One region of the Nocardioides sp. AE5 genome, then DNA from elsewhere that is predicted to be linked to it. Evidence: riboswitches for the same ligand, from Rfam matches in the RefSeq annotation. Region 1 holds a riboswitch; the other holds the start of a gene.

Evidence for each region. A riboswitch is a leader RNA that binds a small molecule or an ion and turns the genes downstream of it on or off. The one in region 1 is predicted to bind cobalamin.
Region 2: another riboswitch for cobalamin. It lies ahead of Q9R27_RS16320 (ribonucleoside-diphosphate reductase subunit alpha); the one in region 1 lies ahead of Q9R27_RS09560 (magnesium chelatase subunit D family protein).

The regions. Positions count from the first base shown of each region.
Region 1 covers NZ_JAUZVI010000005.1:120,187-130,161, forward strand. Annotated here, with positions in the region: gene Q9R27_RS09530 (precorrin-2 C(20)-methyltransferase) at 1-1,277, shown strand, start outside; gene cobM (precorrin-4 C(11)-methyltransferase) at 1,394-2,146, opposite strand; gene cbiE (precorrin-6y C5,15-methyltransferase (decarboxylating) subunit CbiE) at 2,143-3,384, opposite strand; gene Q9R27_RS09545 (ATP-binding cassette domain-containing protein) at 3,404-3,802, opposite strand; gene Q9R27_RS09550 (ATP-binding cassette domain-containing protein) at 3,802-4,116, opposite strand; gene Q9R27_RS09555 (AAA family ATPase) at 4,171-4,719, shown strand; cobalamin riboswitch at 4,761-4,920, shown strand; gene Q9R27_RS09560 (magnesium chelatase subunit D family protein) at 4,949-7,075, shown strand; gene cobO (cob(I)yrinic acid a,c-diamide adenosyltransferase) at 7,075-7,689, shown strand; gene Q9R27_RS09570 (cobyrinate a,c-diamide synthase) at 7,683-9,975, shown strand, end outside.
Region 2 covers NZ_JAUZVI010000013.1:619-19,884, forward strand. Annotated here, with positions in the region: gene Q9R27_RS16305 (ZIP family metal transporter) at 1-242, opposite strand, end outside; gene Q9R27_RS16310 (hypothetical protein) at 233-658, opposite strand; gene Q9R27_RS16315 (ribonucleotide-diphosphate reductase subunit beta) at 671-1,642, opposite strand; gene Q9R27_RS16320 (ribonucleoside-diphosphate reductase subunit alpha) at 1,666-4,218, opposite strand; cobalamin riboswitch at 4,344-4,566, opposite strand; gene Q9R27_RS16325 (methyltransferase domain-containing protein) at 4,618-5,766, opposite strand; gene Q9R27_RS16330 (nicotinamide-nucleotide amidohydrolase family protein) at 5,788-6,270, opposite strand; gene Q9R27_RS16335 (antibiotic biosynthesis monooxygenase) at 6,301-6,606, shown strand; gene Q9R27_RS16340 (FUSC family protein) at 6,634-7,671, shown strand; gene Q9R27_RS16345 (DUF6928 family protein) at 7,714-8,286, opposite strand; gene Q9R27_RS16350 (helix-turn-helix domain-containing protein) at 8,392-8,736, shown strand; gene Q9R27_RS16355 (GNAT family N-acetyltransferase) at 8,746-9,240, shown strand; gene Q9R27_RS16360 (hypothetical protein) at 9,363-9,680, opposite strand; gene Q9R27_RS16365 (hypothetical protein) at 9,716-10,102, opposite strand; gene Q9R27_RS16370 (excinuclease ABC subunit UvrA) at 10,139-12,511, opposite strand; gene Q9R27_RS16375 (VOC family protein) at 12,579-12,989, opposite strand; gene Q9R27_RS16380 (helix-turn-helix transcriptional regulator) at 13,000-13,443, opposite strand; gene Q9R27_RS16385 (TMEM165/GDT1 family protein) at 13,475-14,053, opposite strand; gene Q9R27_RS16390 (HU family DNA-binding protein) at 14,353-14,667, shown strand; gene Q9R27_RS16395 (hypothetical protein) at 14,730-14,933, opposite strand; gene Q9R27_RS16400 (zinc-binding dehydrogenase) at 14,930-15,946, opposite strand; gene Q9R27_RS16405 (UDP-N-acetylglucosamine 1-carboxyvinyltransferase) at 16,012-17,541, shown strand; gene Q9R27_RS16410 (zf-TFIIB domain-containing protein) at 17,654-17,920, opposite strand; gene Q9R27_RS16415 (glycerophosphodiester phosphodiesterase) at 18,005-18,823, shown strand; gene Q9R27_RS16420 (MFS transporter) at 18,820-19,266, shown strand, end outside.

The DNA.
Region 1 (9,975 bases):
CGATGGCGGCCTTCTACGAGGAATGCGCGGACAGGCTCCGCGCCCACCTGGAGGCGGGACGCACCGTCGTGGTGCTGGCCGAGGGCGACCCGCTCTTCTACGGCTCGTTCATGTATCTGCACGATCGGCTCTCCCCTGACTTCGTCACCGAGGTGGTCCCGGGCGTCCCGGCCTTCGCGGCCGCTACCGCGGTGGTCGCCACGCCACTGGTGCGGCAGACCGACGTGCTCACCGTGCTGCCCGGCACCCTTCCGGTCCCGGAGCTGGCGCGTCGCCTGGCCGACACCGACGGCGCGATCATCATGAAGCTCGGACGTCGCTTCCCCGGCGTGGTGGACGCGCTCGCCCAGGCGGGCAGGCTGGAGCATGCGTGGTACATCGAGCGCGCCTCGATGCCCGCCGAGCGATGGATGCGGGTCACCGAGGTCGACCCGGCGACGGTGCCGTACTTCTCGCTGATCGTGGTCCCGGGCGACTCACTGGCCGCCGACCCCGGCGGGCGCCGGGCTCCGGCGACCGAGGCCCGTTCCCGGGTTGCGGAGGGAGCCGCGGAGGTCCTCGTCGTCGGGCTCGGTCCTGGCCCCGAGGAGTGGCTCACTCCCGAGGCATCCACCGCCCTGGCACAGGTCAACCATGTGGTCGGCTATGCCCCCTATGTCAACCGGGTCCCGCAGCGGTCCGGACTGCAGCGGCACGCGTCGGGCAACACCGTCGAGGTGGACCGGGCCAGGTTCGCCCTCGACCTGGCGCTGCGCGGGGAACGGGTGGCCGTGGTCTCCGGCGGGGATGCCGGTGTCTTCGGGATGGCCTCCGCCGTCTTCGAGGCCGCCGAGGATCCAGCGTACGCCCAGGTGCCGGTCCGGGTGCTGCCCGGGGTGAGTGCGATCCAGGCCGTGGCGGCCCGCGCCGGCGCGCCGATCGGGGCCGACTTCGCGGTGATGAGCCTCTCGGACCGGCTCAAGCCGTGGCCGGTGATCGAGCGCCGACTGCGCGCTGTCGCCGAGGCCGACCTGGTGCTGGGGATCTACAACCCCGCCTCGCGTTCCCGCGTCGACCAGGTGGCGCAGGCGCAGAAGGTGCTCCTGGAGCACCGCTCCCCGGAGACCGTCGTCGTGATCGGGCGAGACATCGGGCGAGCTGAGGAGTCACTGGTCGTGACCACGCTGGGCGCCCTCGACCCGGCCACGATCGACATGAAGTGCCTGGTGCTGGTCGGTGCGTCGAGCACCCGCGTCACGTCCGCAGGGAGGGTCTGGACGCCGCGGTTCGTGGAGTGAGCCTCTGCCGACGGACATGCAGATCAGCGACGCGTCCAGCGCCGTGATCGGGAGACCCGCGTGCGAGGCGTCGAACTGCATGTCCGTCCGCACCACTCCCATCGGGAGCAGTCCGCTCAGCGCTTGAGTGACCGGTCGCGGGCCGGGTCGTAGAGGTACGACTCCGCCACCCGGGCCGGGTCCAGTGCGGGGCCGACCATGATCAGCGCCGCCTGCCGCAAGTCCGCGGCCTCCACCTGGTTGGCGATGTCGGCGAGCGTGCCGCGCAGCACCAGTTCGGTGGGCTGGCTGACCCGGGAGACCACCGCAGCTGGGCAGTCGGCGCCATAATGTCCGGCGAGCTCGGCGGCGATCTCCCGGGCCCGAGTGATCGCCAGGTGCAGCACCAGGGTGGCGCCGGTGGCCGCGAAGTTCGCCAGCGTCTCTCCTGCCGGCATCACGGTGGAGCGGGCCTGGGCTCGGGTCAGCACCACCGACTGGGCGAGCTCCGGCACGGTCAGTTCCTTGCCCAGGGCGGCCGCTGCGGCGGCGTACGCCGGGACTCCGGGGGTGACGTCCCACGGCACGCCGGCCTCGTCGAGGCGCCGCGCCTGCTCGGCCAGGGCGGAGTAGAGCGACGGGTCGCCCGAGGTCAGCCGGACCACGGTGTGCCCCACCTGGTGGGCGGTGACGAGCACCTGCAGGATCTGGTCCAGGTCGAGCTGCTGGGTGTCCACCAGTGCGGTGTCGGCGCGGCAGTGCGAGAGCACCTCGGCGTCGATGTAGGTGCCCGGGTAGAGCACCACGTCGGCCGAGGAGAGCATCCGTGCCGCACGCAGCGTGATCAGGTCGGCGGCGCCGGGCCCGGCACCGATGAAGTGGACGGTCATTTCCCTGCTTCCTTGGTCCAGGCCCACTGGGTCACCGCACGCGCGGGCGTCCAGCCGGTGAGCCCTCCGATCGGCGCAGCGGTCTCGACGCCGATCCGGGTCAGTTCTCCACCGTGAGCGGCGTACGCCGTCGCCAGCAGCGCCTCGGTCTCGAGGGTGACGCCGTGCACCACCAGCCGTCCCCCCGGCCGCAGCGCCTCCTGGCACTTCTCGAGCAGGCCGTCGCCCCGGGCTCCACCGCCGATGAAGATCGCGTCGGGGCGTTCCAGCCCGTCCAGCGCTTCGGGCGAGCGTCCCTCGACGACGACCAGGTCCGGTACGCCGAGGGCGTGGGCATTCCGGGTGACCCGCGCAGCGCGCTCGGGGTGGGCCTCGACCGCGATGGTGCGGCAGGTGGGATGCGCTCGCATCCATTCGATGCCGATCGATCCGGCGCCGGCACCGACGTCCCAGAGCAACTGGCCCGGCATCGGGGCGAGTCGGGCCAGGGCGCTGGCCCGCAGGTCACGCTTGGTGAGTTGCCCGTCGTGTTCGAACGCGTCGTCGGGCAGGCCTGCGACCCAGGATCCGTACTGCGTCCCACCGGCCGCGGCCTCCCGCGCCTCCGGCATCGCGAGCGCGACCAGGTTCAACCGTGGCACTGCCGCGATCTGGGACCACTCCCGGGCCAGTGCATCGATCCGGCTCTCCTCCTCAGCACCCAGATCACCCAGGACACTCATCCGCGCCTCGCCGTGCCCGGCGGCGGTGAGCAGTCCGGCCAGGGCTCCCGGCGTGGTCTCGTCGGCGGAGAGCACCAGCAGCCGGCGGCCCGGGGCCAGCGCGGCCAGCACCCGTTCCAGTGGGCGCCCGACCAGGGACACGACGTACGTCGACTCCGCCGACCATCCCATCCGGGCCCGGGCCAGGGCGACCGAGGAGACCGCCGGGTGTACGTCGACCGCCTCCGCCCCGAGCAGGCCGACCAGGGTGGTGCCGATCCCGGAGAGCATCGGGTCTCCCGAGGCGAGCGCGACGACCGAGCGATCGGCGTACTCGGCCAGCAGCACCGGCAACCGTTCCCGCAACGGCCTGGGCCACGGCACGCGCGCCTGGTCGGCGGGCGGCAACAGGGCCAGGTGGCGGGCCCCGCCGAGCACCACCCCTGCCTCCAGCACGCGGGTCCGCAGCCTGACCGGGAGCCCTTCCCAGCCGTCGGCGCCGATGCCGATCACGGTGACGGACTGGTGGGGGGACATGGCGCCCGAGGGTAGCGCCTCAGCGGGCAACGGCGTACCAGCGTCCACCTCGGCGGCCCACCTCGATCGGGTGGTCGAAGGCCTCGGTGACCAGTTCCGAGCTGAGCACGTCGTCGACCGGCCCCGCGGCGAGCAGGCGTCCGGCGCGGACCAGCGCCGCATGCGTCGTGGTCGGCAGCAGTTCCTCGAAGTGGTGGGTCACCGTGACCGTGGTCGGGCCTTCGATGACATCGGGCAGGATGGCAACGGTGCGGATCATCTGCTCGCGCGCCGCCACGTCCAGGCCGGTGCTCGGTTCGTCGAGGAGCAACAGCGGCAGGTCCGGCATCAGGGCACGGGCGATCAGCGCACGTCCCCGCTCGCCCTGCGACATGGTCAGCCAGCGCGGTTCGGGAGTGTCGATCCCGGTCGCCTTCATCAGCAGGTCAGCACCACCTGCTCCACGGTGAGGTTGGAGGCGATCTGGTGGCGCGGGTTCACGAAACCGATCGAACGACGCAACTCGCGCAGGTCGACCCGGCCCAGCACGGAGCCGAGCACACTGACCGCGCCGCGACTGGGGAAGGTGACGGCGGCGCACAGGTTGAGCAGCGTGCTCCTGCCGGCGCCGTTGGGGCCGATCAGTGCCCAGTGCTCTCCTCGAGCGACCCGCCAGCTCACGTCCTCGAGGAGCAGGCGTCCGCCACGGATGAAGGAGACGTCGGCCAGGTCGAGAACGGTGCTGGCGGACACCGGACCAATCTAGGACGTGCTGGTAAACGCGGCCTGGCCCGCTATCCTCCACGGGTGCTCGGCGCCGACGATCCCCTGCCACGCCGGCCCCGGCGGGTGCTGGTGGCCGGGGTGAGCGGCAGCGGCAAGACCACCCTGGCGAGCCGGATCGGTGCCGCGCTGGAGCTGCCGCACACCGAGATCGACGGCCTCTTCCACGGACCGGGGTGGACACCACGGCCCGAGTTCGACCAGGACGTCGCCACGCTGGTCACGCAACCGGCGTGGGTCACCGAGTGGCAATACACCAGTGCCCGGCCGGTGCTGGCCGAGGCGGCCGACCTGATGGTCTGGCTGGACCTGCCGTTCGGGCTCACGCTGGGCCGCGTCGTACGCCGCACGGTGCGGCGCCGGATTCGGCGCGAGGAACTGTGGAACGGCAACCGCGAGGGTCCGCTGTGGAAATTCTTCACCGACCCCGGCCACGTGGTGCGCTGGTCGATCAGCACCCGGGACAAGTACCGCGAAGAGGTGCCTGCCACCGCGGCCGCCCGACCGGACATGGTCGTCGTGCGCCTGCGCAGCCGGGCCGAGGTCGAGCGGTGGATCCGGCGGCTGGCCTGAGGGATCCCGGCCCCGGCGCAGGGCGGTGCACGTCACGGGCTACGGTGTGGCCAGCACGAGGTGCCCCAACGTCCATGTGGCTGCGGGGAGAATCTGGGAAGCCGGTGAGATTCCGGCACAGGGCCCGCTGCGGTGACTGCGGCCGCCACGCTTGTGGAGGCAGCAGAAGTCCGAAGACCGGCCTCGCGCTGACCACCCATTCGCTGGCTGATGAGAGCGGGAGCCCCCGATGCCACACGCACGACCCGACCATTTTCCGTTCAGCGCCGTCGTCGGCTCCGACGACATGGCCCTGGCCCTGGTCCTGACCACCATCTCGCCAGCCGTCGGCGGGGTCCTGGTCCGGGGCGAGAAGGGCACCGCCAAGTCCACCATGGTCCGCGCCCTGGCCTCGGTGCTGCCGCCGATCGACGTCTATGCCGGTGACCGCTTCTCGATCGACCCCCGCTCCCCCGAGCCGACCACCCCGGACGGTCCGATCCCCGCAGACGCCGCGGTCGAGGCCCGCCCGGTGCGGCTCGTCGAGTTGCCGGTCGGGGCCACCGAGGACCGGGTCCTCGGCTCGCTCCACCTGGAGAAGGCACTCTCGGCCGGGGTCGCCGAATATGAGCCCGGACTGCTCGCCCGCGCACACCGGGGGATCCTCTACGTCGACGAGGTGAACCTGCTCCACGACCACCTTGTCGACCTGCTCCTGGACGCAGCCGCGATGGGCCGCTCCACCGTCGAGCGCGACGGGGTCTCGGTGGAGCACCCGGCCCGGTTCGTGCTGGTCGGCACGATGAACCCCGAAGAGGGTGAACTGCGACCCCAGTTGCTGGACCGGTTCGGGCTGACCGTCGAGGTCGCGGCCCCGCGCGACCCGGAGCTCCGGGTCGAGGTGGTCCGGCGCCGGATCGCCTTCGAGAACGACCCGGCTGGCTTCGCCGCGTCGTACGCCGGGGCCGAGTCCGAGTTGACCGAGCGGATCCTGGCCGCACAGGAACTCGTCGAGCAGGTCGTGCTCGGTGACGCCGCGTTGCTGAAGATCGCCGAGATCTGCGCCGCCTTCGACGTCGACGGGATGCGGGCCGACATCGTCACTGCCCGGACCGCGGTCGCGCACGCTGCCTGGCACGGTCGTACGTCGGTGGGTCGCGACGACATCCGCGTTGCTGCTCGCCTCGCGTTGCCGCACCGGCGCCGCCGCAACCCGTTCGACGCCCCCGGGATCGACGAGGACCTGCTGGATGCGCTGCTCGGCGAGGACGACCTGCCGCCGGAGCCGGACGGGCCCGGCCCGGACGACGCGCCGGAGTCACCGGACCAGCCCGACGAGAACGCCTCGTCCACCGACTCCGCGGAGGGCACCGACCCGGCCAACGCGTCGGACCACGGAGCACCAGACAGCGGTGCCCAGGACGGTGGCCCGGACCGTGGCGACCAGGCATCCGGGACGACCGACGAACCCGACGACCCGGTCGCCGGGGCGGGCGCTCACCCGGACGCCCCCGGCGAGGTGGTCCGCGCCGACCAGCCCTACCGCCCCCGGCTCTTCACCGTCTCCGGCACCGGCAGCGGCGAGGCCGGGCGACGCAGCCGGGCGATCACCGAGTCCGGGCGGCGGATCGGCGCACGGAGCCCGCTCGCCGGCCAGGGGGGCTCGATCCACCTGATCGAGACCATCCGGGCCGCCGCACCCCACCAGGCGCTCCGCGGTCGCAGTGCAGGGCCCCTGGCGTTCCGCGGCACCGACCTGCGGGTGGCCACCAAGGAGGGCCACGAATCCAACCTGATCCTCTTCTGCGTCGACGCCTCTGGATCGATGGCAGCCCGCAAGCGGATGGAACAGGTGAAGACCGCGATCCTCTCCCTGCTGCTCGATGCCTACCAGCGCCGCGACAAGGTCGGCCTGGTCACCTTCCGCGGGGACTCCGCAGACCTCGCCCTGCCACCGACCGGCTCGGTGGAGATCGCCGCCGCGCGCCTCGACGACCTCCCGGCCGGCGGACGGACCCCGCTGGCCGAGGGGCTGCTCACCGCGAGCGAGGCGCTGCGACTGGAGCGGATCCGTGATCCGCGACGGCGGCCGCTGCTGGTGGTGGTCACCGACGGCAGGGCGACGTACGGCCCCGATGCCGTGGCCCGGTCGCGGCAGGTCGCCGCCCACCTCGCCGCCCAGGGCACCGCGGCGCTGGTGATCGACTGCGAGACCGGCCGCTTCCGGATGGGGCTGGCCAGGAACCTGGCCGACGAACTCCGTGCCGAGTACGTCGCCCTCGGCGACGTCAGCGCCTCGGCCCTGACCGGCGCCGTCCACGGATCGCTCGGTCGCGGCCCGGAGGGCACCGGCCGCCGTACGGAAGGAGCAGCCTGATGCCCAAGGGAGTCCCCGAGAACGTCCCCGACGACGGACTGACCACGGCCCAGCGCCGCAATCAACCGCTGCTGATGGTCAACACCGGCGACGGGAAGGGCAAGTCGACGGCCGCCTTCGGGATGGCGATGCGTGCCTGGAACCAGGGCTGGAACATCGGCATCTTCCAGTTCGTGAAGTCGGCCAAGTGGCGGATCGGCGAGCAGACCGTCTTCGAGCGGCTCGGCCAACTGCACGAGGAGACCGGTGAGGGCGGTCCCGTGGAGTGGCACAAGATGGGCGCCGGCTGGTCGTGGAAGCGCAAGGAGGGCAGCACCGAGGACCATGCCCGCGACGCTGCCGAGGGTTGGGCCGAGGTGAAGCAACGGATCGCAGAGGAGCGGCACGACCTCTACGTCCTCGACGAGTTCACCTATCCGATCCAGTGGGGCTGGGTCGACATCGACGACGTGGTGGAGACCTTCGTGAACCGGCCCGGACGCCAGTTCGTGATGGTCACCGGCCGCCGGGCCGACCCGAAGCTGATCGATGCCGCCGACCTGGTCACCGAGATGACCAAGATCAAGCACCAGATGGATCGCGGCCAGAAGGGCCAGCGGGGCATCGAATGGTAGGGCGTGGTGCATCCGTGACCACGCTGCCGCGACTGGTGGTTGCCGCGCCCGCCTCCGGGCACGGCAAGACCACCATCGCCACCGGCCTGATGGCGGCGCTGGCCCGCACCGGACTGGCGGTCAGCGGCCACAAGGTGGGGCCGGACTACATCGACCCCGGCTACCACGCCCTGGCCACCGGTCGCCCCGGTCGCAACCTGGACCCCCATCTGGTCGGCGAGGACCTGCTGGCACCCCTGCTGCTGCACGGTGCGCGCGGTGCAGACCTGGCGGTGGTCGAGGGGGTGATGGGCCTCCACGACGGCCAGATCGGCGGCGACGGCTTCGCCTCCACCGCCCACGTGGCGCGGGTGACCCGGACCCCGGTGGTCCTGGTCGTGGACATCTCGCACGCCTCCCGCTCGATCGGGGCGGTGGTGCAGGGAATGGCCGACTTCGACGACTCCGTCGACATCGTCGGGGTGATCCTGAACAAGGCCGGCTCACAGCGGCATGCCGACGAGGTACGCCGTGCGATCAAGCTGCCCGTGCTGGGTGTGCTGCACCGCGACGACGGCATCGTGGCCCCGTCGCGGCACCTCGGCCTGGTCCCCGCCCAGGAGCGCGACGAGGCAGCCGCCTCCCTGGACCGGCTGGCCGAACGGGTCGCGGAACGGATCGACCTGGACCAGGTGCTGGCCCTGGCCCGGCAGGCCCCTGCACTGGACGCGGAACCGTGGGACCCGGCGTACGCACTGCCCTCCCCGGCACAGGCCACGCCCGGGCCTGTCCCGGTGATCGCGATGGCCGGCGGCCGCGCCTTCACCTTCCGCTATGCCGAGACCGAGGAGTTGCTCCGTGCCGCAGGCTGCGACGTGGTCACCTTCGACCCGCTGCACGATGCGGGCCTGCCGCCCGGCACCAGCGGCATCTACCTGGGGGGCGGGTTCCCCGAGGTGCATGCTGCCGGATTGAGCGCCAACGCCCCGCTGCGCCACGCCATCCGCACCGCCGTTCTGGACGGCGTACCGACGGTCGCGGAGTGTGCCGGCCTGCTCTACCTGTGCCGTGACATCGACGGCGCCCCGATGGCCGGGGTGCTGCCCACCTCGGCCCGGATGAGTCCACGGCTGACCCTCTCCTACCGGTCCGTCTCCTCGGCCACCGAGACCCTGCTGACCAGGCCGGGCGAGGTGGTGAACACCCACGAGTTCCACCGCACCACGGTCTCCCCCGGTCGCGGCGAGGTGGCGGCCTGGGGCGCCGACGGGGTCGAGGTCGGCTTCGCCGGGCCATCGCTGCATGCCTCCTACCTGCACGTGCACTGGGCCGGGCACTCCCAGTTGGCGCAACGATTCGCCGACGCGGCACGGGAGCACGGTCCGCTGCGTGATGACGGTGTCGTCCACAGTCACCAGGTGACGGCAACCGACACATCAACCGGCGACCTGCCTGCGTTCGACGCGACCGACCCCCTGCGCCACCACGGCGACGTCGAGGCCGGCGAGGGGCTGGTCGACTTCGCGGTCAACGTCTTCGAGGGGCAACGACCCGACTGGCTCAGCGATGCGCTGCACGCCAGCCTCACCGAGACCCACCACTATCCCGACGCCACCGCGGCCGAGGCAGCACTGGCCCGCCACCACGGCCGCGCCACCGCGGACGTGCTCGCCACCGCCGGCGCCGCCGAGGCGTTCACCCTGATCGCCCGGCTCCGCGACTGGCGCCACCCGGTGGTGGTCCACCCCCAGTTCACCGAACCCGATGTCGCCCTGGCCAATGCCGGCCACACGCCGCGCCACGTCCTGTGCCGTGCCGAGGATGACTTCGCGCTCGATCCCGGCACCGTGCCCGAGGAGGCCGACCTGGTCGTCGTCGGCAACCCGACCAACCCGACCGGGGTGCTCCACCGCGCCGCCACGATCCGCGCCCTGGTCCGCCCCGGCCGCCTGGTGGTCGTGGACGAGGCGTTCATGGACGGGGTCGGCGGACAGCGCGAGTCGCTGGCCGGTGCCCCGGTGCCGGGCCTGGTCGTGGTCCGCAGCCTCACCAAGCTGTGGGCGATCCCCGGGGTGCGGGCCGGCTACGTCCTGGCCGAGCCCGAGGTGATCACCGCCCTCCGGGACGGACAGGTGCCCTGGGCAGTGGCCACCACGGCGGCAGCGGCCATGGTGGCCTGCACCAGCGCCGAGGCGGATGCCGAAGCAGCCCGCCGGGCCGAGCAGGTCGTCGTACGCCGCCGGGTGCTCACCGACGGGCTGGCCGAACTGGGCATCGACCATGTCGCGAGTGCAGCTCCGTTCGTGC
Region 2 (19,266 bases), on a different contig from region 1:
GCGGCCACCAGCGCCAGCGTGACGACCCAGGCGCTCTGTGCTCCGAGTCCGCCCGCCAGTCCACTGGCGCCCTTGGGGATGATCTCGACGACCGAGACCAACAACATCGCCCCGGCCGCGAAGCCCAGCGCCGCGGCCAGCTCCGTGTCGCTGCGGACCCACCAGTGCACTGCTGCCAGTCCGCCGAGCGCCGTGGCCGCCCCAGCGAATGCGGTGAGCGCCAGGGCCAGCGTCACGTCCATCCGGCGCTCCATGCGAGCACCGCGGAGACCATTGGATCCTCATCCCCGGTCAAGGAATCCATCACGGTGGTTGGCACCGCAGGATGGGCGGCCACCCAGGCCCGGACAGTCGGGTCCGCATCCCGGGCGAGCGCGGCCAGGACCGCCGGGGGAGTGGCGTGGTTGCGGGCCACGCCACGACGCACCATCGGCTCCGGGTCCGTGGCCAGCGCGGTGAGCACATCAGCCGGTGCGTGATACGACAACGCCGCGCTCTCCCGGATCCGGGCACTGTCCGAGGAGGACAGCGCCCGGATCCGGGCCAGCTTCCCCGGGGTCACCGGGGGAGAGGCGAAGGAGGAGAGCGGTGCGCCGTCCGCGCTCGAGGCAGCCAGGGCCGCCCGTTGCTGCGGACTGAGGAAGCTGACGCAGGACATCTGCCCTCCTCCCTACTGCTTGGCGTTGACCTCGTAGGAGGTGTTGATCGACTCGAAGAAGTTGACCAACTGCAACGTGTCGTTGGCAGTGGCCATCCACTTGGCCGGGTTCTGGTCGCCATAGTGCGCCTCGAACCCGAGCTCCTCCAGCCGCCGGTCGGCCAGGTAACGGACGTACTGATTGATGTAGTCCGCGTTCAGCCCAAGGATGCCGCTGGGCAGCAGGTCCCGGTTGTAGGCCTCCTCCATCTCCACCGCATCCAGGATCATCTTTCGGATCTCGGCAGCGAACTCCTCGGTGGCGACGTCCGGGTTCTCCTCCAGCACGGTGAGCACCAGGTTCATCCCGAACTTCAGGTGCAGGCTCTCGTCGCGCACGATCCACTCGATCAGCGATCCGAAGTTGCGCAGCAGGTTCCGTTGCCGGAAGCTCAGCGCCACCATGAAGCCGGAATAGAACCAGATGCCTTCCAGGATCACGTTGTAGGCGATCAGGTTGCGGACGAAGTCCTGCTTGCCCTCGGTGGTGGTGATGTCGAGGGTCTGCTCGGTCATCCGCTTGATGAACCGGACCTGGAACTCCTCCTTGGCCACCATCGAGGGCACCGTCACGTGCGAGTCGTACGCCGCCTCACGGTCGATCGGGAACGTCTCCAGGACGTACTCGAAGCTCATGCAGTGGTTGGCCTCCTCCCACATCTGCTTGGCCAGGTAGAGGTGGCACTCAGCCGCGTTGACGTAGGGATAGACCCCGAACGCGAGCGCCTTGTTGACCAGGAGCTCATTGGGGTTGAAGTAGCTCATCAGGAAGGTGAGCGCCTGGCGTTCCTCGGCGCTCATCCGCTCGAAGTCGGCGAGGTCCTCACCGAGCTGCACCTCGTTGGGGAACCAGGTGTTCGCCACCGCCTGGTCGTAGAGCTCCATCGCCCACGGATAGGTGACCGGCTTGAGCAGCAGGCCCTCCTCGATGCCAGTGCCCAGGATCCCCTGGCGGGTTCCCACGGCGCTCACTGGCACGACTCGCACTGCAGTCGCTCCTGCGGGTCGATGGGACATTGCACGTCCCCGACCACGTCGAGCTCGGTGGCACCTTCCGGCGGTACGACGGGTGCCGGGGCCTCCTTGACCGCAGCCGGCTGGGCGGCACCGAAACCACGGGCAGCGGGCTTCGCCGCACCGAAGCCGCGGCGAGCCCCACCGGAACCCAACGCTGCGGCCTTGTTCACCTTGACCGTGCTCTGCTCCGCGGTGTGCCGCGGCATCATGTGCAGGTAATAGGTGGTCTTCACGCCCATCCGCCACGCATCGGCGTACAGGTCGACCATGTTGTTCACGCTGCGATCTGCCAGGTAGATGTTGCGGCTGATCGCCTGGTCGATCCACTTCTGGGCACGTGCGGCGACCTGGAGGAAGGCGCGCCCGTCCAGCTGGAACGAGGTGCGGTAGATCTCCACCAGTTCGGCGGGGATGTCGTGCTCGTCGGCCACCTTGGACAGGTCGCCCTGGTGGCGGAGCAGGTCCTCGCGCACGGTGTCCCACAGGCCCAGCGCCTTGAGGTCGTCGACCAGGTTGCGGTTGAGCTCCAGGAACTTGCCCGCGCTGGTGGACCGGCTGAACATCTGGCTGAACTGCGGGTCGAGACCGGGCGTGGTGCCGGCGACGAGGCCGATCGAGGCGGTGGGCGCGATCGCCAGCAGCGTCGAGTTGCGGATCCCACCGGCCACCTTGGTGCGCAGTGCGTCCCAGTCCAGCCGGGTGGTCCGGTCCACCTCGACCGGGGTGCCCCGGTCCGCCTCGAGCAGGTCCAGGGAGTCGATCGGCACCATGCCCTGGCTCCACCGCGATCCCTCGAAGTTGGGATAGGCGCCCCGCTCGCGGGCCAGGTCGGCCGAGGCATCGATGGCGTGCCACGAGACGAACTCCATGACCTGGTCGATCAGGTCGTAGGCCTCGGGCGTTGCGTAGGAGTAGCCGAAGCGCTCCACGATGTCGGTGAAGCCCATCACCCCCAGCCCCAGTGCCCGGTTCAGCTCGTTGGAGCGCTCGGATTCAGGGACCGAGGAGATGGTGATGTCGATCAGGTTGTCGAGCTGGCGCACTGCGAGCCGGGCGGACGCGGCCAGCCGGTCCCAGTCGATGCGGGCACCCTGCCGGCGGCCGGTGACATGGGTGGAGAGGTTGATCGAGGCCAGGTTGCAGACCGAGACGTTGTCCCGGTCCTGCGGCAGGCAGATCTCGGTGCACAGGTTGGACAGGTGGATGGTCCCGGTGTTGTGGTTCAACGCCCGGGTGTTGATCGTGTCCTTCCACGTCAACCACGGGTGCGAGGTGGACTGCAGCGAGGTGAGGATCGCCTTGAACTGCTCCCGGGCGCCGATCTTCTTGTGCCGCAGCTGGCCTGCCTCGGCCTGCGCGGCGTACTCGGCGTACCGCTGGGAGAAGGCAGCGCCGGTGAGTTCGACCAGGTCGGGCACTTCGGCCGGGTCGAAGAGGTACCACGGCTGGTCGGCGTCGACCCGCTTCATGAATTCGTCCGAGATCCACACCGCGGTGTTGGCGGTCCGGGTACGCCGGTAGGGGTCACCGGAGTTCTGCCGCAGGTCCAGGAAGGCCGGGAAGTCCAGGTGCCAGTTCTCCATGTAGAAGCAGAGCGCGCCGAACTTCTTGCCGCCGCGGCTGACCGCGCGCAGCGTCGAATCGATGGTGTGCATGAACGGGATCGGCCCGGTCGAGGTGGTGTTGTTGGACTTGATTGGTGAACCCTCGGCGCGCAGCTTGGTGACCGAGAGGCCGATGCCGCCGGTGCCCTTGGTCAGCCACATCACGTCGCGCACCGACTTGGCGATGTGCTCGATCTCGTCCTCCATCTGCATCACGAAGCAGTTGGAGAGCTGGCTGTACGACGTACCGGCGTTGACCAGGGTGGAGCCTGCGGCGAGGTACTCCAGGCGCGACATCTTGTCGTAGAAGCGCAGCGCTGCCGCGTTCGGGTCCTCCTCGTTCAAGGCCAGCCCCATCGCGACCCGCATCCAGAAGAACTGCGGCATCTCCATCGGGCGGCCGTCGGGGGAGTTGATCATGTAGCGGGTGCGCATGGTCTGCACACCGATGTAGCGCAGCAGGTCGTCGCGCCCGGGGTCCAGTGCGGCGCCGAGCCGCTCCAGGTCGAAGAGGTCGCGCAGGCGCGTGTCGAGCAGGCCGAGTTCGACGCCGCGGACGATGAAGGCGACGAACGCCTCGGCGTGGAAGGCGTAGACCTCGTCGCGGGTCACGCCCTCGCCGAAGATCGCCTTGTAGAAGCTCTTCACCAGCAGCCGCGACGCGATGGTGTCGTAGGCCGGGTCGTCCTTGACGTTCTGCAGCGCGACCTGGACGACGGCCTGGTCGAGTTGCTCGCTGGTGATGCCGTCGAAGAGCGTGATCTCCAGCTCCGAGCGGAGCTGGGTCGCCCTGGCGACCTGGTCGTCGAGGCCGGCAGCGGCCTCCTCGATGGAACGCGCGATCTCGTAGCCGTCGTAGTCGACCCTGGATCCGTCTCGCTTGATGACCTTGATCGTCATCGGTTCACCCCTCGTGAATCCTCGTGTGATGACGCTGCCCGCGTCGTGCGAGGAGAGGAGGGGGCGCCGACGCCAACGCGCCGCTGTCGATCCCCTGACCTTCCCTCGAGGTCGCGGACCCCCGTCGTCGATGACGGGGCACTGGCAGGTCTTCGGACTCGCGGGCGTTCTCTCGGCGTTCGTGCTGTCGAGATTCCTACTGTCCGTCGCTTCCCAGGCTGTTCGCCCAGTGCTGTTGACGGAGTTCGTTCCCACTCACCGCTGCGGGGCAGTTCCGGTCTCTCACCGGATTCCCTCTTGCGACGACTCCTCTGGCTGAGGAGCCGGACCAGCTGCGGTCGCCACTATATACATGAATTCCATCGATGTAACTACCCACATCTTGTGGTGGACCGGATTTCAGGCCTGCGCCGGGGGATCCCGTTCGAGGAGCACCATGACCTCGTGGTGGCCGGTCTGCGGGAACATGTCGAAGAGCCGCGCCGCGATCGGGCGCAGCCGTGGCATGGCCGCAAGATCCGCGGCGAGCGTGGTCACGTTGCAACTAGAGTAGAGGACATGGCGCGGTCCGTGCTCGTCCAACCGTGCGCACAAGGCCGCCCCGATGCCGCGCCGCGGTGGGTTCACCACGACCAGGTCGGGACCGCTGCGCCCGGTCAGCACCGGGTCGTCGAGCATCCGGGTCGCATCGCCGGCGTGCCACTCGTGGTGGCCCCGGGCAAGCGCTGCGCCACTGAGCCTGGCGCTGGCCACGGCCTCGGCCGATGACTCCACACCGACCACGCGGTCGGCACCGTGGCCCAGCGCATGCAGCGCGAAGCCGCCCACGCCGCAGTAGAGGTCCCACACCTCGCTCGGCCGGAGATCGGCGATCCACGCACGCGCCTGCGCATAGAGCGCCGCGGCGACGGCCGTGTTGGTCTGGAAGAAGCTGCGGGTGCGCAGGTGCAGGGTCACGTCGTTGACCCGCATCGGCAGGGAATCTTCCGGAGTGAGCACGTGCTCCTCGTCGCCCTCGATGATCGCCTTGTGCTCGGGCTGCAGGTTGGCGCTGACGACGCGCAGGCCGGACAGCTCCTCGCGCAGCAGCGCGAGCCCGTCGCGGATCCGCCGCAGTTGCCCGGGGGAGCGGAGCACGAAGCGGAGCATCAGCTCGTCGTCGGGGGAATGGGTGAGCAGGACGTGCTTGAGCTCCCCGGTGCGTCGCGGCACGTCGTACGGCGTCAGGCCGAGCTCGGCGACGAGTCGCGGCATGGTGCGCACGGCCTCCGCGAGGCCGGGCTCGTAGAGGCCACAGTTGGTCAGGTCGATCCCGTGCTGGTCGCGGTCCAGGATGCCGAGCACCGGTGCGCCGCGGGTGCCGGCGGCGACCAGTTTCGCCTTGTTGCGGAAGCCGGACTCACGGCTCGCCACGGGTGGCAGCCAGGCAAGACCGGTCGGCAAGGTCGCTGCCACCTGTCGCTGCTTCTCGGCCAGTTGCGCGTCGTACGGCGTCCCCATCAGGGCGCACGAGCGGCACCTGCCCGCCTCGAAGTGGCCACATTGCACCGGGCCACGGTAGTCGAAGCCTCAGGCGGTACCAGCGGTGACGGCCTCGAGCAGCAACTCCAGCGCCTGCTCGGTGGCCCCACGGCGTACGGCGTCGCGGTCGCCGGGCAACTCCAGTCGCCGGTGCCACGTGGTGGAGGCGCTCGCCACGGCGATGTGGACCAGGCCGACGGGCTTCTCTGGTGTGCCGCCTCCCGGACCGGCCACACCGGTCGTGGAGACGCCGTACGTCGTGTCTAGGCGTGCGCGCGCCCCGGCCGCCATCGCACGCGCGACCTCCTCACTCACCGCACCCACCCGCGCGAGAAGGTCAGCGCTCACCCCGACCTGGCTCGTCTTCGCCTCATTGGCATAGGTGACGAAACCGCCGACGAGGTACGCCGACGACCCGGGCCGGTCCGCCAACCGCGACGCGACCATCCCCGCGGTGCACGACTCCGCCGTGGCGACCGTTGCGGAGGCGTTGAGCAGCGCGCGGGCCAGCCGATCATCCAGGGTGCTCACGCGGTCGAGGCTACCCGGCAGGATGGGGCCATGATCCTGGAACATGCGCTCCTGCCCGTCGTGCCGGGCCGGGAAGACGAATTCGAGCGCGCCTTCGCTGAGGCCCGCCGGATCATCACCGGCATGAAGGGATGCCGCTCGGTGGCGCTGCGGCGCTGCGTGGAGACCCCGAACCGTTACCTGCTCCTGGTCGAGTGGGAGACCCTGGCCGACCACACCGAAGGTTTCCGCGGCTCCGCGGCGTACGACGAATGGCGTGCGTTGTTGCACCACTTCTATGAGCCCTTCCCGGTGGTCGAGCATTTCGTGGTCGTCGGCCCGGAGCAGCCGGGCTGAGCGGGCCAGCGCGCCTAGGCTGGTCGCATGCGATACACCTCCGCCTTCCGCGCGACCGAGCGTCCCGCGCTGCTGCAGATGGTGAAGACGGCCGTGGCCACGATCCTGGCCTGGGTGGTCGCGGGATGGCTGGTCCCGGACGGACCGCCTCCCGTCTTCGCCGCGATTGCCGCCATGCTCGTGGTCCAGCCGAGCCTCAACCAGTCTCTGACGAAGGGGATCGAGCGCAGTGTCGGCGTCATTGCCGGGGTGATGCTCGCTGCGGCGCTGGGCCTGGCACTCGGCGAGGAGTCATGGGTGGTGATCCTGGCCGTCGCTGCCGCCCTGGCGCTGGCATGGGCGTTGCGGATGACGGTCGGCTCGGCCAACCAGGTCGCGATCAGCGCGCTGCTGGTCTTGTCGATGGGTGCCAGTACGCCGGGTTATGCGAGCTATCGGGTGCTGGAGACGTTCCTCGGGGCGGCGATCGGGATCGTCGTACACCTGGTGCTGGTGCCGCCGGTGGCCCTGGATCCGGCGCGGCGGGCGATGGACGCGCTGGGGGAGGAGATCGCCGCGTCACTGGAACGGTTGGCGGGTGCGCTCACCGCCAAGCACACGTTGCGTGAGCTCCGGGAGTTGATGGTGGCTGCGCGCCGTCTCTACGAACTGCGCGACGCCGCCAACGAAGCGCTGGATGAGGCCGAGGATTCGCTGGCGCTGAACCCGCGTGGGCGCCACCACCGCGAGGACCTCGCCGCGATGCGGGAGAGTGCGGAGAACCTGCGCCCGATCGTCACCCAGGTGCTCGGGATGACCCGGGCGTACGTCGAGCAGTACGACGATGACGTGAGCACCGAGCCGGCGGTGCAGGGGATCTCGGAGGAACTGCGCCGGGCCGCGCACGACACCCGCCGTGAGTTGCGCCTGGCGCTGGGCGCTCGCTACATGGAGTTTGCCGAGACCGCGCCTGCCCTGACGGCACCCCTGATGTTCAAGGCCCCCTCGGGCATGAACTGGATCCTGATCGGATCATTGATGGAGGACCTGCGGCGGATCCGGGTCTCCCTCGGGGCGCGCAACTAGAACGGCGATGCTACGCCGGGTCGTCTCCAAGCGGCATCGCGGTCAGGCCGAGCGCGCGAAACGATCGAGGACGATGCTCTCCGGGGCCACGGTCTGCGGCGTCGGGCTTGCCTCGAACTGCGTTCCGAGGAACTCCTGAACGGCGGCTTCGGCCATCTCCAGCGGGTGGAAGGGCAACGGATAGTCCGTGTCCACCGGGTGCTCTCCTGACCAGAACGGTGCCTCGAACGGGTCGGGATCGCCGATCGACTGCCACACCTTGCCGACCGGATTGACGCTGAGGGCGCGGACGAGTGCACCTTCGGACCAGCGGGCGAAGGCGAACATGTCGTGCGCCGTCTGCTGGGTGAGCAGGATCCGCGTCTCGCCCAGTTTGGCGTAGCGCGCGTGCAGGTCAGTCGGGCGGAAGAGTGCCGCATCCCGCGTGGTGATGATCAGGCCCTGGGTGATGTGCCCGACAGCGATCTCGCCACGCTCGGGGAAGCCGTGGCTGATGAGGCTCCCGCGGTCGGTGCGTTCCAGGCGCATGCGCGGGAAGAGGCGTCGTACGACGTCTTCGGGTGCGAGGTCGGGATCGGCGTCCGGGTAGAGCACGGCCGCCAGGTTCACTCCCATGCGAACTCCCTCTCGCTGCCGGAGCGGGCGTCGCTTGCGCCCGCAGCATCGGGAAGCGTAGCGATAGGCATTGACTGTACGATATCCAGTACATAGCATGGCGGCATGAATGCGGCGACAGCGGTGGCGGAGATCCTGGACCGGACGGGGGAGACCAAGGCGTCGCTGTCGCGCCGTTCGGGGGTCTCGCGTTCGCTGATCGATGATTACCTGAAGGGGAAGCGCCAGCCGACCGTTGCCCAACTGGAGCGACTGGGGGAGTCGGTCGGACTGCGCCTGGACCTCGCTTGGGCATCGCCCGACAACCCTGGAATGCGCGACGAGGCAACGACACTTGAGGAGAGGGCCCAACTGTTGGGAAGGGTCGTCCCGCTGGGACGCGCACTACGCAGGGAAGAGGCTGGAGAGTTGGAGTTTCCGCCTTTTCGGACGCTGAGGAGGCGCACATGAGCGTGGGTCATGACGAGTGAGCTACTGCGACCGAGTGAACCGTCGGATGCCGACGCCCTGACCGACCTGCACCTCGACGTATGGGAGGAGGCCTACGGCCACCTCATCGACGAAGCGATCCTGCGCAATCGACGCGCGGATCGTGCGCAACGTGTTGCGCGATGGCGGGAGATCCTCGATCGCTCCGCGGATCGGACGCACGTGGTCGAGGCAGCTGCTGGCGGTCGCCTGCTCGGCTTCGTCAGCGCGGGGCCAGGGCGGGATGACCCGGAGCCAGGACTTCCTGACGTGGAAGTGTGGGCGCTCTACGTACGAGCCGAGGTGTACGGCCAAGGCTTTGGTCACGCCTTGCTCGAGAAGGCGATCGGCCCAGCGGCGGCGTACCTGTGGGTGCTGGATGGCAACGAACGAGCGATCGCGTTCTATGAGCGACAAGGGTTTGTGTTCGACGGGTCGTCGAAGGTGGAACCGGTAGGCGTCGAGCGCCGAATGGTCCGAACGTGATGCTTCATGGGGGATGGCCGCCAGTGCGCTCCGGCCTCCCGATCCCTCACCATCTGACATAATGTCCCTTATCGGCGATGCGCTAGTTCGTGCGCGTATCGTTGTGAACGCTCCACATCCGCTCACGAGTCGAAGGAGCCGCTGGCATGGCCGACGTGCTGCTGTACCACCACATCCAGGGCCTGACTGATGGCATGCAGGTGTTCGCCGACGATCTGCGCAGCGCCGGACACACGGTGCATGCACCGGACCTGTTCGACGGCCAGACGTTCGCCACCATCGAGGAAGGTTTCGCCTTCGCTCGGAACGCCGGGTTCGATTCGCTCCGGGCGCGCGGAGCCGCCGTGGCCGAGGAACTCGGACCCGGATTGGTCCATGCCGGAGTCTCCTTCGGTGTGACGATCGCCCAGCGGTTCGCCCAGACCCAGCCAGGCGCTCATCGAATGATGCCACTCGGCCGCCGTGGTCCGGGCGGTCAGCGTGGGCTGGTCACCAGCTCCTGGAATTCCGGGTAGACGAAGACGGCGATGGCGACGGCGGCGGCGATCAGCACGAATCCGGCCACCATCGCTACGACCTTGGCAGCCTTCTGCCCGCCGGTGCCGGGTGCCCGCAACAGGTTGAAGGCCGACAGCACCACGGCGAAGACGATCAGGCCCAGCGCGCAGGCCAGGGCGAGCGAGCCGGCCGTGACCTGCTCGGACACCGCATCGACGGACACGCCAGCGTCCTCGGCGCGCCCGGTCAGGTCGGACTTGGCGAGGCCCCACCCGAGACCTGCGCCAAGGGCCGTGAGTGGTGCGATGAGGATGAGGAGCCAACGCTGGGCTGGGCGCATCCGGTCAACTTGATCCGTTGGCATGGCTGAATCGTAGGTCACTTCCCCGGCGGGGCGACCTCAGCCGCCGACGTACGCCGCCAGGTGCTCGCCGGTGAGCGTCTTCGGTGTTGCCACCAGGTCGGCCGGGGTGCCTTCGAAGACCACCAGCCCGCCGTCGTGCCCCGCGCCCGGACCGAGGTCGATGATCCAGTCCGCGTGGGCCATCACGGCCTGGTGGTGCTCGATCACGATCACCGTCTTGCCTGCGTTGACCAGCCGGTCCAGGAGCCCGAGCAGGTTCTCCACATCCGCTAGGTGGAGCCCCGTGGTCGGCTCGTCCAGGACGTAGATCCCGCCCTTCTCCCCCATGTGGGTCGCGAGCTTGATCCGTTGCCGCTCGCCGCCGGACAGGGTGGTCAGTGGCTGCCCCAGGCTGACGTAGCCCAGCCCCACGTCGTCGAGCCGGGCGAGGATCTTGTGCGCTGCCGGGATCTTCGCGTCCCCGTCGGCGAAGAACTCCAGCGCCTCGGCGACGGGCATCGCGAGCACCTCGCTGATGTCACGCCCACCCAGTTGGTATTCCAGCACGGCAGGCTGGAACCGCTTGCCGCCGCAGTCCTCACACGGGGTGGAGACGGTGTCCATGAAACCGAGTTCGGTGTAGACGACCCCGGCGCCCTTGCAGGTGGGGCAGGCGCCCTCGGAGTTGGCGCTGAAGAGGGCAGGCTTCACGCCGTTCGCCTTGGCGAAGGCCTTGCGGATCGGCTCCAGCAAGCCCGTGTACGTCGCAGGGTTGCTGCGCCGCGATCCCTTGATCGCGCCCTGGTCGATCGAGACGACGCCCTCGCGGGTTGCGACCGAACCGTGGATCAAGGAACTCTTGCCCGAACCTGCGACGCCGGTGACCACGGTGAGGACGCCGAGCGGGATGTCGACGTCGACGTCGCGCAGGTTGTGCGTCGCAGCTCCCCTGACCTCGAGCGTCCCAGTCGGCGTACGGACCTCGTCCTTGACCCGGGCCCGGTAGTCCAGGTGGCGCCCGGTCAGCGTCCCGCTGTCACGCAGTCCGGCAAGGTCACCCTGGTAGACCACCTCTCCCCCGCCGGTCCCGGCCAGGGGGCCCAGGTCGACGACGTGGTCGGCGATCGCGATGGCCTCGGGCTTGTGCTCGACGACCAGGACGGTGTTTCCCTTGTCGCGCAACTGGAGCAGCAACGTGTTCATCTTGTCGATGTCGTGCGGGTGCAGGCCGATCGTGGGCTCGTCGAACACGTAAGTGACATCGGTCAGCGACGAGCCGAGGTGGCGGATCATCTTGGTCCGTTGCGCCTCTCCCCCGGACAGGGTGCCGGAGGGGCGGTCCAGGGAGAGATAGCCGAGGCCGATCCCGATGAACGAGTCGAGCAGGTGCTGCAAGCCCTTGAGGAGCGGTGCCACTGACGGCTCGTCCAGGGCCCGGACCCACTGGGCCAAGTCGCTGATCTGCATCTGGCAGGCGTCCGCAATGCTGATCCCGTTGATCTTCGACGACCGTGCCTCCGGCGCCAGCCGAGTGCCCTCGCAGTCGGGGCAGGTGGTGAAGACCACGGCACGCTCCACGAAGGCGCGGATGTGGGACTGCATCGCCTCGACGTCCTTGGAGAGCATCGACTTCTGGATCTTCGGGATCAGGCCCTCATAGGTGACGTTGATCCCGTCGACCTTGACCTTGGTCGGCTCCTTGTGGAGCAGCGAGTGCATCTCGCGCTTGTTGTACTTCTTGATCGGCTTGTCGGGGTCGAAGAAGCCACTGCCCCGGAAGATCCGGCCGTACCAGCCGTCCATCGAATAGCCGGGGACGATGATCGCACCCTCGTTGAGGGACTTCTCCTCGTCGAAGAGGGCGGCCAGGTCAAAGTCGCTGACCGAGCCCTTGCCCTCGCAGCGCGGACACATCCCGCCGAGCTTGTTGAAGCTCACCTTCTGTGCCATCGCCTTGTCCCCGGAACCGACCGTGATCGCTCCAGCGGCCGAGACCGACGGGACGTTGAACGCGAAGGCACTCGGAGGACCGATCTGGGGGTCGCCGAGGCGGCTGAACAGCATCCGCAACATCGCGTTGGCGTCGGTCACCGTGCCCACCGTCGAGCGCGGATTCGCGCCGAGCCGTTCCTGGTCCACGATGATCGCGGTCGTGAGTCCCTCGAGCCGGTCCACCTCGGGCCGGGCCATGGTGGGCATGAACCCCTGCACGAACGTCGAATAGGTCTCATTGATCATCCGCTGCGACTCCGCGGCGATGGTCGCGAAGACCAGCGAACTCTTCCCCGAGCCAGAGACGCCGGTGAAGACCGAGAGGCGGCGCTTGGGCAGCTCCAGGCTGACGTCCTTGAGGTTGTTCTCCCGGGCGCCCTCGACCCGGATCAGGTCGTGCGAGTCGGCGACATGGATCTGGGCTGGGCGCGGTGTCATCAACTCTCCGTCGAGCAGTGGGTGGCGGGTATGGCCGAAATCTAGCGGGTGCGGCGCACCGGGCCGGTCAGCGAATCTCCTGGACCCGCAACTCGTTGCCGGCTGGGTCACGAAAGGCGCAGTCGCGGGCGCCGTACGGCTGGTCCATCGGCTCCTGGACCACCTCGGCACCGCTCGCCTCAAGCCGGGCGAAGGTCGCGTCCACGTCCCCGGTGGAGAGGTTGATGCCGAAGTAGGTGCCCTTGGCGACAAGTTCGAGCAGGGTCCGCTGCTCGTCCTCGGTCAGGCCCGGTGTGGCCGTGGGCGGGTGGAGCAGGATGTTGGTGTCGGGCTGGTCGGCGGGGCCCACGGTGATCCACCGCATACCCTCGTAGCCGACGTCGTTGCGGATCTCGAACCCGAGGATGTCGCGATAGAACGCGAGCGAGGCGTCCGGGTCGGTGTGCGGCAGGAAGCTGGCGTTGATCTTCAGAGTCATGGCACAGACGCTAGTCCTCCGGAGCCGGGGCCGCTTCTTGATTCCTGACCGGTCGGGTGACCTTCCGTGCGACGCACGGAACCATTTCCTGTGCCGCCGCGTTCGGCTGGCGTCGATAAGCACTCGGTGGGATCCCCACCAGTTCGGTGAAGCGGGTGCTGAAGGTGCCCAGTGAGGAGAATCCGACCGCGAAGCAGACTTCGGTGACGCTCATCTCGCCTGCCCGCAGCAGGGCCATCGCCCGCTCGATCCGACGTGTCATCAGATACGCGTACGGCGTCTCTCCGAAAGCGAGGCGGAACTGACGGCTCAGGTGCCCCGACGACATGTGCTCGCCGGCAGCCAGCGCACTGAGGTCGAGCGGCTGGTGATACTCCCGGTCGATCCGGTCGCGGATCCTCCGCAGCCTGCTCAGATCTGCCAGGCGGGAGGGTCGCAGGACGCCGTCGCTCACGGGCCTATCCTGCCACCGCCGAGCGCAGGCCTCAAAGCCACCCGGCGCCCTCGGCGATCAGCAGCGCACCGAAGACCACGAAGGCGGCGGCTGCGCCGTACTTGATGACCTTCTCGGGCAGCTGGCGCCCCAGCAGTACGCCGGCAGCGATGGCGAGTGCGTCGGCGGCGACCATGCCGACCGTGCTGCCGATCCAGACGCCGAACCATCCCTCCTGGGTGGCCAGGGTGATGGTGGCGAGCATCGTCTTGTCGCCGAGCTCGGCCAGGAAGAAGGCGCCACCGACGGCGAGCAGCGCCGCTCCCGAGCTGTTCTTCGCCTTCTGGGCTTCCTCGTCGGTCAGCTCGTCGCCGCGCAGGGTCCAGGCAGCGAACCCGAGGAACGCGATGCCAGCCACGATGGAGATCGTGCCCTGGTAGTCGGAGAACGAGGCGCCGATGGCGACGCCGATCCCGACCGAGGCCAGGTGGACGATCGCGGTGGCCGCGGTGATCGCGAGGATGACGTCGCGGGCCCGATAGCGGGTGGCGAAGGTCATCGCCATCAACTGGCTCTTGTCACCGAGCTCCGCGACGAAGATGACCGCGGTGCTGAGCAGGAATGCGTACATGGCTGGTGGTTTCTCCTTGGCCCGGCCGAGGAGACGAGGTGTCGTGGACGTCCCTTCGACCAGGCACGTCCGTTGGTTGGGTCGTGGAACTGGTCGAAAGTCTCGTCCGCCAGTGGAACTGGCCTGATGTGCCGGGCCCGGGGGCCAGTGTGTCGGCACATCTGTTGGGGACTACTCCCTTTCGATCCCAAAGGCTACAGCATCCCGGGACTTCTGGGCGTGTCGCGCCCGCCAGCGCCGATGTTTCCGCCTAGTTTCGAGCCGTACGCACACATCCCTGACCAGAAATGGTGGAGAAATTGAACAAGCGTGAACTGGTGGACGCGATCGCCGAGCAGACCGGCGGCACTCGCAAGGACGCCGAAGCAGCCCTGACCGCAGTGATCAACAGCATCAGCGACGCCGTCGCCGAGGGCGACCGCGTGCAGATCCCCGGTTTCGGAACCTTCGAGAAGCGTGAGCGTGCTGCCCGCGAGGCGCGCAACCCGCAGACCGGTGAGACCATCAAGATCAAGAAGACCAACGTCCCGGCGTTCAAGGCCGGCAGTGGCTTCAAGACCTACGTGGCTGCCTCCAAGAAGGACCAGGCCGCCATCCGCAAGGCCCGCGGCTGACCCCAGCCCGACTGGACCCCGCTCCCCCGGCAACGGGGGTGGCGGGGTCCGTGCCATTTCGGTCAGCGACGCCCGTCCCGGTTGCCGAAGATGGCCAGCAAGAGGGCCAGCCCGAGGCCGGCCACGATGGCGCCGAGATAGGTCCACGCCGTGCTGTCGGTGAACGGCCCCTCCCCGGCGTACCCCAGTGCCTGGCCCCAGACCACGAAGCCGCCCACCAGCATCACGATGGCCAGGGCACATCCGGCCAGCTTTGCCCTGGTCATGGCTGCAACATCACCTTCACTGCACGTCGCTCATCCATCGCGCGGTAGCCCTCGGCCACCTCGGACATCGGCAGCACCCGGTCGAAGACACGGCCCGGGTTGATCTCGCCGGCCACCACGGAGGCGAGCAGGTCCGGAATGTAGGCGCGGACCGGCGCCATGCCGCCGCGGAGGCCGATGTTGCGCTGGAACATCTTCGAGACCGGCAGTTCCACCCCGTGCGGCACTCCGACGAACCCCACGCCGCCGCCCGGACGGCACACCTTGAGCGCGGTCTTCATGGCCTGGTCGGTGCCGACACATTCCAGCACCGCATCGGCGCCCACGCCATCGGTGAGGTCGAGGATGCGGGCAGCACCCTCCTTGCCCCGCTCGGCTACCACGTCGGTGGCGCCGAAGTCGCGTGCGATCGCCTGGCGCGAGGCGTGGCGCGACATCACGATCACCCGCTCGGCGCCCATCCGGGACGCAGCCAGCACGGCGCAGAGGCCGACCGCTCCGTCACCCACCACGACGGCGGTGCCCCCGGGGCGTACGCCGGCAGCAACCGCGGCGTGCCAGCCGGTGGGCATCACGTCAGAGAGGGCCAGCAGCGACGGGAGCAGGGCAGGATCGGGGTCCGCCTCGACCCGGACCAGGCTCCCCTCGGCCTGCTGGACCAGCGCGTGTTCCCCCTGTCCGCTGGTGGTGAAGCCGAGGTTCACGCATGCCGAGGTGACGCCGTAGCGGCAGTGCGGGCAGGTGTTGTCGCTGTGGCAGAACGGCACGATCACCAGGTCTCCGGCACGGAAGGAACGGACCTCGGCTCCGACTTCCTCCACCACCCCGACGCACTCGTGGCCGATCGTGTTCCCTGCCACGATGGGGTTCTCCCCGCGATAGGGCCACAGGTCGGAGCCGCAGATACAGCCGGCGACCACCTTCACGATCGCCTGGTGGGCCGCGTCGATTGTCGGATCAGGGACGTCGCTCCACCGGATGTCCCCGGCGGCGTGGATGGTGGCTGCGTGCATGGGATGATCCTTGCAGACAGCGCGCCCCCTTGGGCGTATCTCATATCTGAGATACATTCTCGGTCATGACTCAGGACTACCTCGGCCGCATCGGCAACCTCATCCGTGACGCCCGCAAGCACCGCGGCCTCACCCAGCAGCAGTTGGCCGACCTGCTCAACACCAGCCAGTCCGCGGTCAACCGGATCGAGCGTGGCCACCAGAACCTCTCCCTGGAGATGCTGGCCCGGATCGGCTCGGCCCTCGACTCCGAGATCGTGGCGCTCGGCGCCGGCGGACCGACCCACCTGCGGGTCACCGGCCCGACGACGCTCTCGGGCACGATCGACGTGAAGTCATCCAAGAACGCCGGCGTCGCCCTGCTCTGCGCCTCCCTGCTCAACAAGGGACGTACGACGCTGCGCAAGGTGGCGCGCATCGAGGAGGTCAACCGCCTGCTCGAGGTGCTCGACAGCCTCGGCGTGCAGACCCGCTGGCTCAACGACACCAACGACCTGGAGATCATCCCGCCCGCCCAGCTGGACCTCGCCTCCATCGACGAGGAGGCAGCACGGCGTACCCGGTCCATCATCATGTTCCTCGGCCCGTTGCTGCACCGCGAGGAGACCTTCGACCTGCCCTATGCGGGCGGATGCAACCTGGGTGATCGCACCGTGCAACCGCACATGGTGGCGCTGCGCCCCTTCGGCCTGGACGTGAAGGCGACCGAGGGCAGTTACCACGCCACAGTCGACCGCACCGTGGAGCCGACCCGCGCCATCGTGCTCACCGAGCGCGGCGACACCGTCACCGAGAACGCACTGATGGCCGCGGCGCTGCACCCCGGCACCACGGTGATCCGCAACGCCTCATCGAACTACATGGTCCAGGACCTCTGCTTCTTCCTGCAGCGCCTCGGCGTACGCATCGACGGCATCGGCACCACGACGCTCACCGTGACCGGCGCGGAGGAGATCGACGTCGACGTCGACTACGCACCCAGCGAGGACCCGATCGAGGCGATGTCGCTGCTGGCCGCCGCGATCGTGACCAACTCCGAGATCACCATCCGGCGGGTGCCGATCGAGTTCATGGAGATCGAATTGGCCACCCTGGAGGAGATGGGCTTCAACTACACCCTCTCCCCCGAGTACGTCGCCGAGAACGGGCACACCCGGCTGGTCGACATCACCACGCTCCAGTCCACCCTGCGTGCACCGCACGACAAGATCCACCCGATGCCCTTCCCCGGCCTCAACATCGACAACCTGCCGTTCTTCGCCGTCATCGCAGCCGTCGCGGAGGGGCAGACCCTGCTGCACGACTGGGTCTACGAGAACCGTGCGATCTACCTGACCGAGCTGACCAAGCTCGGCGCCCAGGTGAAGCTGCTCGACCCGCACCGGGTGCTCGTCGAGGGGCCGACCCGGTGGTCGGGCACGGAGATCGTCTGCCCGCCGGCACTGCGCCCGGCGGTGGTCATCCTGCTGGCCATGCTCGCCTCGAAGGGCACCTCGGTGCTGCGTTCGACGTACGTGATCCACCGTGGCTACGAAGACCTCGCCGAACGGCTGAACACGCTGGGCGCCTCCATCGAGACCTTCCGCGACATCTGAGGCCACGAACGCTCACTCGTTGCGCCTCGAAAGCTCAATCGTTGCGGTGGTGACGTCAACGATTGAGCTTTCGCGCATCAATCATTGAGCGTTCGTGGGTCTGAAGGGGTGGTCAGTTGAAGAGAGTGGCCACCCAGGCCGGGTCCCGCGGGGTCGAGGGCGGCGGAGAGGTCATGTCGGCCGTGATCCGCGGCAACGGGGCCGTGTGGTGGCTGCTCCCGCTGGTGTGCCAGGCGTTCTCGGCGTCGATGAACTCACCGAGGTCGGCCCGGGAGAGGAAGACGCCATGCCCGTCGGGGCACTGGTTCACGGTGGCGCGGCCACGACGCTGGGCGAGCATCTCGGTGCCGCACCGGGGACAGTTCAACGATTCCTCCATGCAACGAGGTTACTCCTCCGACCCGGGCGATACCTGAGTATCCGGACGGATGTCGCGCGGCGGTTCCTGCCCCATGATCGGGGCATGGACGTGTTGAATGAGGGTGTGACCAGACGGCGCACCGGTTTCCGCTACCTCGACGACATGGGTGTGGTGACCCCGTTCGCCCACCGCGGTGGTGCCGACCATCCCGCGATCGAGGGCCTGGAGAACACCGTCGTCGCCTTCGCCCACGCCGTCTCCCTGGGCTACCGCTACCTGGAGACCGACGTCCACGTCACCAGCGACGGCGTACTGCTGGCGTTCCACGACACCGTCCTGGACCGGGTCACCGACCGGAGCGGCGCGATCGCCTCCCTGCCATACGCCGAGGTGCAACGTGCGCTCATCGGTGGCCGGGAGCGGGTGCCCACGCTGGCCGCCCTCTTCGACGCGTTCCCCGATGCGCGGTTCAACATCGACATCAAGTCACCTGCCGCGGTGCGTCCGCTGGCCGACTTCATCGCCGAGCGCGAGGTCGCGGACCGGGTCCTGGTCGGCTCGTTCTCCCGGAGCAGCCTGCGCGCGTTCCGCCGCCTCACCGCCGGCAAGGTCGCCACGTCCGCGCACCCGGCCGAGGTGGCGATCTGGGTCCTCTCCCCCAGCGGCGCACTCGCCAGGCAGCTGACCGCAGACGTGAGCGCCCTGCAGATCCCCCACCGTCGCCACGGGATCCGCGTGACGAGCCGGTGGCTGGTTCGCAAGGCTCACTCCCAGGGCGTGCACGTGCACGTGTGGACCATCGATGACCCGGTGGAGATGAACGACCTCATCGACCTGGGTGTCGATGCCCTGATGACCGATCGGACCGACGTACTCAAGGACGTGCTCATCGCACGCGGGCTCTGGGAGGAACCGGCATGACTGGAGGAACTGGGCACACGGCAGGCGACGCCTCGCCCCGGGAGCGGACCCGCTTCGGCTGGCCCGTCTATGCATGGGGGCTGTGGGACTGGGGTTCGGCCGCGTTCAACGCGGTGATCACGACCTTCGTCTTCAGTGTCTACATCACCTCGGACTCGTTCGGCCCCGGCGCCAGCAGCAAGCTCGGCTGGGCCCTGGCCACCGCGGGCGTGCTGATCGCGGTCTGTGCGCCGATCACCGGCCAGCGCTCGGACCGGTCGGGACGGCGTACGTTCTGGCTGATGGTGAACACCGGCCTGGTGGTCCTCTCCGCCGTCGGCATGTTCTTCGTCAAGCCGTCCCCGGACTACCTGTGGCTCGGCCTGGTGCTGCTGGCGGCCGGCAACATCTTCTTCGAGTTCGCCTCGGTCAACTACAACGCGATGCTCAACGAGATCTCCACG